3 regions of the Brachybacterium sp. AOP3-A1-3 genome follow, and region 2 is predicted to be linked to each of the others. Evidence: riboswitches for the same ligand, from Rfam matches in the RefSeq annotation. Region 2 holds a riboswitch; each other region holds the start of a gene.

Region 1 (3,267 bases), on a different contig from region 2:
CCAGGAGCGCTGCGACGGCGAGCACCACGAGTGCGAGCAGCACGACGAGCAGGCGGAGCGCCCAGCGGCGGGCCGGACGGGCGGTGGTCATGGACCCACGGTAGGGCACCCGCGTCTCGACCACGTTCTCGATCTCGTCCTCGCCGGGCCGGCCCGCCGGATGCCGTCAGCCATCGCTCCCGGAACCCGCGGGCAACGACGGGTCCGGCAGGTACACGGTGCCGCCCGCCTCGCGGAACTCGCGAGCCTTCGCCTCCATACCGGCCCGGGCGATCTCCGCCTGCTCCGCGGCGTCGCCGTAGGTGTCGCGGATGTCCTGGGACAGCCGCATCGAACAGAACTTCGGGCCGCACATCGAGCAGAAGTGCGCGGTCTTCGCGGGTTCCGCCGGCAGGGTCTCGTCGTGGTACTCCTGCGCGAGCTGCGGATCCAGGGACAGCCCGAACTGGTCGCGCCACCGGAACTCGAAACGCGCCTTCGACAGGGCGTCGTCCCGGGCGATCGCCCCGGGATGCCCCTTGGCGACGTCGGCCGCATGGGCCGCGATCTTGTAGGTGATCACCCCGGTCTTCACGTCATCGCGATCCGGCAGCCCCAGATGCTCCTTGGGAGTGACGTAGCAGAGCATGGCGGTGCCATAGCGGGCGATCTCCGTGGCGCCGATCGCCGAGGTGATGTGGTCGTACGCCGGGGCGATGTCGGTGACCAGCGGACCCAGCGTGTAGAACGGCGCGCCGTGGCACAGCTCCTGCTGCCGCTCCACGTTCTCGCGCACCAGGTGCAGCGGGATGTGTCCGGGCCCCTCGACCATCACCTGCACATCGTGCTCCCAGGCCCGCTCGGTGAGCTCGGCGAGGGTGTCGAGCTCTGCGAACTGGGCGGCATCGTTCGCGTCGGCGAGGGAGCCCGGCCGCAGCCCGTCGCCCAGCGAGAAGGACACGTCGTAGCGGGCGAAGATCTCGCACAGCTCGTCGAAGTGCTCGTACAGGAAGTTCTCGCGGTGATGGGCCAGGCACCAGCCGGCCAGGATGGACCCGCCACGCGAGACGATCCCGGTGACCCTGTTCGCGGTCAGCGGCACGTACCGCAGCAGCACCCCGGCGTGGATGGTCATGTAGTCCACGCCCTGCTCGCACTGCTCGATCACGGTGTCGCGGAAGATCTCCCAGGTCAGCGCATTCGCCTCCCCGTCGACCTTCTCGAGCGCCTGGTAGATCGGCACCGTCCCGATGGGCACCGGAGAATTGCGCAGCAGCCACTCGCGGGTGGTGTGGATGTCGTCCCCGGTGGACAGGTCCATGACCGTGTCCGCGCCCCAGCGGGTGGCCCATTCGAGCTTGGAGACCTCCTCGGCGATCGACGAGGTCACCGCCGAGTTGCCGATGTTCGCGTTGATCTTCACCAGGAAGGCCTTCCCGATGATCATCGGCTCCGCCTCCGGATGGTTCACGTTCGCCGGGAGGATCGCGCGGCCTGCGGCGAGCTCGCTGCGCACCAGCTCGACGTCGCAGTTCTCCCGCAGGGCGACGTAGCGCATCTCCGGGGTGATCTCGCCGCGCCGGGCATAGTGCATCTGCGTGACCCGGGTGCCGACGGGGGAGCGCAGCGGGGCGCGACGGGCACCGCGCCATTCGGCGCTAGCCTCGCCCCGACGCACGGCGCCGCGGCCGTCATCGGCGAGGGCGCGGTCTCGGCCCGCGTATGCCTGGACGTCACCGCGCTCGGCGATCCAGGTCTCCCGCATCGGCGGCAGCCCCACCTCCGGTACGCAGCCGGGACCGGCAGTGCGGTACACCGCCAGAGGAGGGTTCGCCGTGCCGTCGGGGGCATCGTCCTGGAGGACCCGGGTGATGGGCACACGGATGCCATGGGCAGGATCCTCGAGCACGTCGAGGCGGTGGGTGGGGTAGTTCTCGGGTCGTGCGAACTTCTCAGGGCGTGCGGACATAGCGCTGCGCTCTCCTTCTTCCTTCGCCGGCATTATCCGGGGCAGGTTCATTCGGTACTCGGACAGCGACAGTCCGATCTCAGCCCGTTGCATCGGGCACCCGAGGGATCGGCGACGATAGTAGCACCCGTCTCGACCGTGAGGATGCTCGAGCGGCTCGCCGCTGCCTCCCCTCGCGGTCGCCGGCCGCGAGGGGAGGCAGTGGATCTGGTGTGGCGCGTGCGAACGGTCCGGACTGCGATCCCGGAGTGGGGGAGGTGGGCCTGGTCGGCGACGAGGTGCCCTGCCCGTCGGCCTGGAGCGTCAGGACGGTCGAGCGTCCGCGCAGGCAGTGTTGGCTACGCTGGGAGTCGCGGCGCTGCCACCCCGGCGCGACCCTCCGTGGAAGGCGGCCCCATGACCCTCACCGACCTGCTGGACGCCCTCGATTCCGGCCAGGCCATCCCGGCGAACTCCCCGTTGCACGCGGTCATGCACGCCACCAGCCAGGAGGCGCTGAAGGTCACCGGAGAGCTCAACGGCGGCTATCACGAACCCTCCCGGGTGCGAGAGCTGCTCGCCGAGCTCACCGGCCGTGAGATCGACGAGAGCGTCACCCTGTTCCCGCCCTTCACCTCCGACTTCGGCAAGAACATCCACCTGGGCAAGCGCGTGTTCCTCAACGCCGGCTGCCGCTTCCAGGACCAGGGCGGGCTGCACATCGGCGACGACTGCCTCATCGGGCACAACACCGTGATCGCCACCCTGAACCACGATCTCGCCCCGAGCCGCCGCGGCGACCTCCACCCGGCCCCCGTGACGATCGGGAACAACGTGTGGATCGGCGCGAACGTGACGATCCTGCCCGGCGTCACCATCGGGGACGACGCCGTCATCGCCGCCGCCTCCGTCGTCACCAAGGACGTGCCGGCGAAAGCGCTCGTCGTCGGTTCGCCGGCCCGGGTGATCAGGACCGTCGAGGACTGAGAGCTACGCGCCGAAGGCCGTCGCCTCGCAGCGACGGGATGGCACCCATCAATTGGCGGGTGCCCCGCTACCTTGGGGCTTATGGCTCTTGAATTCCAGCGTTCGACGATCGCGGCTGTGCGCGCCGCGCTGCCCGAGCACCAGGTGATCGAGAAGCCACCCACACCGGCGTGGCTGAACCGGCCCGGATCGACCGACTGCGGAGACGCGTGGCCCCTGGTGAGAACGATCTACCGCCAATTGGCTGCGGCGGACCTCCCGGAAGTCATGCCCCCACGGGAACGGCGCAGCCTCGATGCAGTCATTCTCGGCCCCGACGGGCACAGCCGCATTCTCGAGGTCGACGAGACACA
Region 2 (3,267 bases):
GCGGGTGCTCTCCGGCGCCGAGGAGCTGCGCGAGCGCTGGAAGCGCGGCGTCTCCTTCGTGGAGGGCGCCGTCGGCTTCGCCGTGGGCAAGGAGTACGTGAGCCGTCACTTCCCGCCCGCCCACAAGGAGCGCATGAGCGTGCTGGTCGACGCCCTCATGGACGCCTACCGCAGCTCGATCCAGCAGCTGGAGTGGATGACCCCGGCGACCCGCGAGAAGGCGCTCACGAAGCTCGAGAAGTTCACCCCGAAGATCGGCTACCCCGACTCCTGGCGCGACTACGACGGCTTCGAGATCGTCCCCGGCGATCTGGTCGCGACGGTGCGCGCCTCGCGCCGCTTCGACGCCGAGTTCGAGTACGCCAAGGTGGGCGGCCCGATCGACGAGACCGAGTGGCACATGACCCCGCAGACGGTCAACGCGTACTACAACCCCGGCCGCAACGAGATCGTGTTCCCCGCCGCGATCCTGCAGCCGCCCTTCTTCGACGCCGAGGCCGAGGACGCCGTGAACTTCGGCGGCATCGGCGCCGTGATCGGCCACGAGGTGGGACACGGCTTCGACGACCAGGGCTCGAAGTACGACGGCGACGGCAACCTCGCCTCCTGGTGGACCCCGGAGGACCGCGAGGCGTTCGACGAGCGCGCCGCGACCCTCATCGCGCAGTACTCCGAGCTCTCCCCGCGCGAGCTCGACGACTCCCATCGTGTCAACGGTGCGCTCACCATCGGCGAGAACATCGGCGATCTGGGCGGGCTGTCCATCGCCGTGAAGGCGTACCTCGCGACCACCGGCGCCGACGCCCCGGAGCTCGACGGCTTCACCGGCCTGCAGCGGGTGTTCCTGTCCTGGGCCACCGTGTGGCGCGGCATGAACCGCCCGCAGGAGGGCATCCGTCGCCTCGCCGTGGACCCGCACGCCCCGATGGAGTTCCGCTGCAACACGGTGGTGGGCCACCTCGCCGAGTTCCATGAGGCCTTCGACGTGCGCGAGGGCGACGGGATGTACCGCGCCCCCGAGGACCGGGTGACGATCTGGTGATCATCGACCTCTCGACGGGCGTGCTGTGAGGCCCGACGCCCCGTTCTACGTCGGCACCACCCGGCCCTCCCGGATCGGCTGGACCCGCATCGGCCTGACGGTGCTGGCCGGCGTGATCGCCACGCTGCTGATGTCCTCGCGCAGCAGCGTGGCCGCCGGCCTGCTGATCGCGTTCCTGTTCGTCCTGCTCACGCTGTGGACCTGGATGGGTCAGCATGCGCGGTTCGTGGTCGACGAGCGCGGCCTCACGGTGAGCCTCGGCGGCTTCCTGCCGCGCAAGCCCTGGCCGCTGGCGGACTTCCGCACCGTGCAGTACCGCACGCTGGGGGCCTCCACGGTCGGGGTGACGCTCGGCGGGTACGGCTGGCGTCGGGGCCGGGCCTCCGCGTCCACGGCCGCGGAGCTCACCCCCGTCGGCAGCCGGAAGATCTACACGACCGGCCAGGCGCAGCAGCCGTACCGGCTGCTGGTGACCCGCGCAGGGAAGATGGTCGAGATCGTCGGGCGCTCGGGGACGAACTATGTGATCTCCCCCGAGGACACCGAGGCGACCGCCGCCGCGATCGACCAGGCGATCCGCGCCCGACGGTGACGCGAACCGCGCCCGTCGGTGACGCGAACCGCGCCCGCCGCCGAGACGGCTAGACTGTCGGGGTCATCCACTGACAGGGGAGCACCGCCACGGTGCTGAGAGTGCGCGAACCTGCGCAGACCCTCGAACCTGATCCGGCTCGCACCGGCGTAGGGAGTCGGGACATCCGCGCGGGGCCACCGGTCCTGTGCGCCCCTTCCGTGCAGATGGAAGGAGAAGTGATGACGCGTTTCCGCACCCTCGACCTGATGGTCACCGTGCTGATCGGGGCGGCCTTCGGGGTCGCCTATCTGGGATACGGGCAGCTGTACACGCTGATCGGTCCGTTCACCGCCGCCTTCAAGCCGGCCGAGGGGCTGCTCGCCGGGATCTGGTTCCTGCCGGGCATCCTCGCCGCGCTGCTCGTGCGCAAGCCGGGCGCCGCTCTGTTCGCCGGGCTGCTGGCCGCGGTGCTCTCGATGCTGCTGGGCAGCCCGTGGGGCTGGGGCACCGCGATCTCCGGGCTGATGCAGGGCGGCGGCGTCGAGCTCGCGTTCCTGCTCACCCGCTATCGGCGCTTCACGCTCCCGGTCGCGATCCTCGGCGGGCTGCTCGCCGCCGTCCTGGAATGGGGCTGGGAGAAGGTCATCTACTACCCCGAGATGAGCTGGCCGTTCTCCCTGGCCATGCTGGGGGCGTTCCTGGTCTCCGGGGCGCTGCTGTGCGGTGTGCTGGGCTGGGCGGCATCCCGCGCCCTGGCGGCGACCGGCGCGGTGGACTCCCTGCCCTCCGGTCGTGAGCATGCCCGCATCGCCGAGGCCTGAGACGGAGAGCTCGCCGATCTCCCCGATCACCCCGATCGCTCCGGTATCGCTGGACGGCCTCACCTGGCGCCCGCTCACCCGGCGGGAGCCGACGATCGCTGGGCTGGATCTCGTGATCCCTGCCGGCCAGCGCGTGCTGCTGGCCGGGGCGAGCGGGAGCGGCAAGTCGACGGTGCTGCGCGCCCTCGCGGGTCTGCTGGACGAGGAGACCGGCGAGGGCAGCGGGCTGGTCCCGCCCCCGCGACGGCCCGGCGAGCGCGGACTGCTGCTGCAGAACCCCACCCATGCGCTCGTGGCCGCGACCATCACGAGGGATGCCGCCTTCGGACCGGAGAACGCCGCCCTGGACCGCCCGGAGATCCACCGCCGCGCCGAGGACGCCCTCGCGTCGGCCCGGGGCGATCTGGATCCCTCCCGCGCCCCGCTGGATGTCAGCGGCGGACAGCAGCAGCGCATCGCCCTGGCCGGGTCGCTCGCGCTGGGTCCCGATCTGCTGCTGCTCGACGAGCCGACGAGCATGCTCGACCCCGCGACCGCACAGGAGGTGCGCACGGCGATCCTCGAGGCCGCCGAGGGCCGCACCCTCGTGCTCGCCGAGCACCGCATCGAGCCCTGGCTGCCCCACGTCGACCGGCTGGTGGTGCTCGGCGACCAGGCCCGGATCCTCGCCGACGGGGACCCGGAGGAGGTGCTGCGGGAGCGGCGGGAGGTGCTCGTCGAGGCGGGGGTGCTGGTCGAGACGGAGGCGCTGGAGGACGTCGCGACGTCGGCTGCACCGCAGCACGGGGCCCCGGCAGAGGCTCCAGACGGTGCTCCGGTGGCGTCACTGC
Region 3 (3,267 bases), on a different contig from region 2:
ACGAACCGGATCCGCCGGGGGTTCGAACCGGTTCCGCAGGAAACTCGAACCGGTTCCGCAGGGAGACCGAGCCGGATCTGCAGGGCATTGGCGTGGTGGTCCCGTGGTCGTACGGTGGGGGCACCCGATTCCGCAGACCCCGGAGGCAGCCATGAAGATCCGTCACCTCGTCCATTCCTGCCTGCTCGTCGAGATGGCCGGGCGGAGGGTTCTCGTGGACCCCGGCATCTTCAGCGGCGAGGCCATGCGAACGCTGGGCACCGAGGTGCTCGCGGGCGTCGACGCCGTCGCCGTCACGCATCAGCATCCTGATCATCTCGACCGCGGCCTGCTGGACCACGTCCTGGCTGCGAGCGCGCAGGCGGTCGTGATCGCCGAGCCGGAGACGGCCGCGCAGCTCGCCGAGAGCAGCGAGGACGGCGCCGCGGTCTCGACCGAGCGCCTGCTGCCGCTCAGCGCGGGCGAGGCTCATGAGTTCCCAGCACTGGACGGTCGCGAGGCGCTGCGGATCGTCGCGGCAGGCGGTCAGCACGCCATCATCCATCCCGACATCCCGCGCGTGGGCAACGTGGGCCTCGTGCTCTCCGCCGGGGGCGGGCCGCAGCTCGGGATCACGGGGGATTCGTTGGAGCCCCTGCAGGAGTTCCACGGCATCGACGCCCTGGCCTTCGCCGTGGTGGCGCCGTGGTCCAAGATGTCCGAGACCATCGACTTCCTGCGCGCGGTGCGCCCGCGTCTGGCTCTGCCGGTCCACGATGCGGTGGCCAGCGAGGGCGGCCGGTCGATCTACCTGCGCCAGTCCGGTGCGCTCTCGCCCGAGGGCACCGAGGTGCGCGACTGGCCGGAGGACGGCGTCGTCGAGCTCTGAGCTCTGAGCTCTGAACGGAAGGTGCCGGTCCCGCCGTCCTGGCACCTGGTGGTCAGGGCCGAGGGCGTGTGAAGACGGGCGCTGCCGAGGCGCGCGCTTCGGCGACGGCTGCCCGCATCTGACCGCGCCAGACCGGTCCGTGACCGGGGACGAGGGTGTCGGCGTCGATCTGCGCGATGCTGCCCAGGGTGTCGTAGAGCCCGACCGGATCGTGGGCGGTCAGCGCCGGCAGCAGCTGCGGCCCGACGCGCGAGGTGACGGGATGCCCGGTGATCAGCGCGTCGCCGGTGAGCACGACGCCTGCCCTCGGCAGGTGGTAGATGGTGTGGCCCGAGGTGTGCCCGGGGCAGGCCAGGGCGACCGGGGCCCCCGGGAGATCCAGCGCCGTACCGGTCCTCACGGCCTGCGTCTGCGGCAGCCGGATCGAGGACAGCGCACCGGCGCGCAGGAGGGTGAGCGTCCAGAGCGCCGTGCGCGGCCGCCAGCACTGCGGCAGGACGTCCGCGGCCGTGGCCTGCTCATGGGCCTCGCCGCGGAGCATGGGCAGTTCGTGCTCATGGGCGTGGAGCGGGAATCGATGGATCTCCTGCAGCTGCGGGAGAGCGCCCACATGGTCGACATGGGCGTGAGTGATCAAGGCACCCCGGATGTCCTCCACCCTGTTCCCGATGTGCTCGACGGCGGCGATCACGGCGCCCAGATCCTTCGGATAGCCCGCATCGATCAGGGTGAGGTCACGGCCCTCTCGCACCAGCGTCCAGTTCGAGGCGATCCCCGAGACCATGAAGACGTCGTCGGCAATGGCGTGGATCTGCATCTTTCCCACGATCCTTGTGCTCCCCTCCTGGAGTTCCGGCCCCGAAAGTATCAGCCGCGCGCGACCGCTCCAGGGCCCGGGCGACGGGTTCTGTGAACGTGGCCGTCGGTGAGCCCGCGGTCCCGTCTACAGTGGCCCCGTGCACGGGAGTCCGGTAGGCCGGGCTGAGAGGGAGTTCTCCAACTCCGACCGTAGAACCTGACCCGGATCATGCCGGCGCAGGAAGCTCCGCCGGGCGAGATCCGCCGCGTGCCCGTGCCCTTCGTGAAAGGCACGGACCATGACCTCAGCGTCTGCCGCATCCGTCGGCGCCCCGCCCGCAGTCCCGGAGAATCCCGCCGACCCCACTGATCCCGCCGATCCCGTCGACCCCATTGATCTCGCTGATTCCCCCGATCCCACGGCGACGCCGCTCGGGTTCGGCGTGGGCGCCCGGGTGACCGTCGCCGTGATGGCGGACGACTACGCGCCGCTCCTGCTCGACGTCCTCTCACGCCTCGACGGGACCGGCCTCGTGCGCGAGACCGGCGACGTCTCCACCTACATCGGCGGCCATGAGGTGCACCTGCAGCGCTATCTCATCGATCTCGCCGAGGATCTCGCCCGCACCGAGCACCACGCCACGATCTCCGTGCTCCTGTCCCGGGGATGCCCGGGGGAGGTGGCCTGCGAGCTGCCCGGCGGGGCCGGACCCCGTGCAACGGACGTGCCGGAGCCCCGCCGCACAGGCCGCTACGCCGCGGCGGAATGGGCTCTGTACCCGCTGGCCGATCAGGTGCTCGCCGATGGCACGCTCCCGGACCACATGCGGGACATCTACGCGGCGATCGATCACGCCCGCGAGCTGGGGACCTTCCGGGGCTCCGAGCACTTCGTGACCCGTCTCGAGGGCGACGTCGGCGACGTCCTGGCCACGGCGATCGCCGGATGGCTGCTGGTGGGACGCGGCGTCCAGCACGTGACGAGCCACCTCTCGATCTCGCTGAACAGCCCCTCGCACGCGACGCGCACCCTGGACGCGACGCGCACCCTGGACGAGGTGACGCGATGACCGCGATGCAGGAAGCCCCGTCCCGGAGGCGCGCCCGCTTCACTCTGCGGGAGATCGTGCTGGTCGTCGTGCTCGGCGTCGTGTTCGGCTTCCTGTACTGGATCTTCGTCCAGGCATGGAACGGCCTTGCGATCGCCATGGGCCCCGCGGGCGATCTCGCCCAGCACGTCCTGTTCGGATCCTGGCTGCTCGTGGGGCCGATCGCCGTGGCGATCCTCCGGCGACCGGGCAGCGGCATCCTCGCGGAGCTGATCGCCGCGGTCGTCGAGGTGGTGTTCCTCGGCAGCCCGGTCGGCCCGCTGCTGGTGCTCTCGGCGCTGCTGCAGGGCATCGGCAGCGAGCTGCCCTTCGCCCTGACCAAGTACCGCCGTTTCGGCTGGGGCGTGTTCGCCGCGTCGGGCGCCCTCGGCGCCGGGCTCGTGTTCTTCTGGACCGCGTATCGGATGGGCTGGTACGGGCAGGATCTGCTCGAGCTGCGCCTGGGTGTGCAGGTGCTGTCGGGGATCGTGCTCGGCGGGCTGCTCGCGAGGA

What was found. A riboswitch is a leader RNA that binds a small molecule or an ion and turns the genes downstream of it on or off. The one in region 2 is predicted to bind thiamine pyrophosphate.
Region 1: another riboswitch for thiamine pyrophosphate. It lies ahead of thiC (phosphomethylpyrimidine synthase ThiC); the one in region 2 lies ahead of ACT3T5_RS11095 (ECF transporter S component).
Region 3: another riboswitch for thiamine pyrophosphate. It lies ahead of ACT3T5_RS07695 (YkoF family thiamine/hydroxymethylpyrimidine-binding protein); the one in region 2 lies ahead of ACT3T5_RS11095 (ECF transporter S component).

What each region holds. Positions count from the first base shown of each region.
Region 1 is NZ_JBQSXM010000002.1:221,602-224,868, forward strand. Features, by position in the region: gene ACT3T5_RS03800 (hypothetical protein) at 1-91, opposite strand, end outside; gene thiC (phosphomethylpyrimidine synthase ThiC) at 167-1,948, opposite strand; TPP riboswitch at 1,950-2,060, opposite strand; gene ACT3T5_RS03810 (sugar O-acetyltransferase) at 2,345-2,914, shown strand; gene ACT3T5_RS03815 (hypothetical protein) at 2,996-3,267, shown strand, end outside.
Region 2 is NZ_JBQSXM010000007.1:30,395-33,661, forward strand. Features, by position in the region: gene ACT3T5_RS11085 (M13 family metallopeptidase) at 1-1,042, shown strand, start outside; gene ACT3T5_RS11090 (hypothetical protein) at 1,068-1,634, shown strand; TPP riboswitch at 1,700-1,807, shown strand; gene ACT3T5_RS11095 (ECF transporter S component) at 1,856-2,437, shown strand; gene ACT3T5_RS11100 (ATP-binding cassette domain-containing protein) at 2,415-3,267, shown strand, end outside.
Region 3 is NZ_JBQSXM010000004.1:108,321-111,587, reverse strand. Features, by position in the region: gene ACT3T5_RS07705 (MBL fold metallo-hydrolase) at 152-868, shown strand; gene ACT3T5_RS07700 (MBL fold metallo-hydrolase) at 921-1,685, opposite strand; TPP riboswitch at 1,819-1,927, shown strand; gene ACT3T5_RS07695 (YkoF family thiamine/hydroxymethylpyrimidine-binding protein) at 1,966-2,736, shown strand; gene ACT3T5_RS07690 (ECF transporter S component) at 2,733-3,267, shown strand, end outside.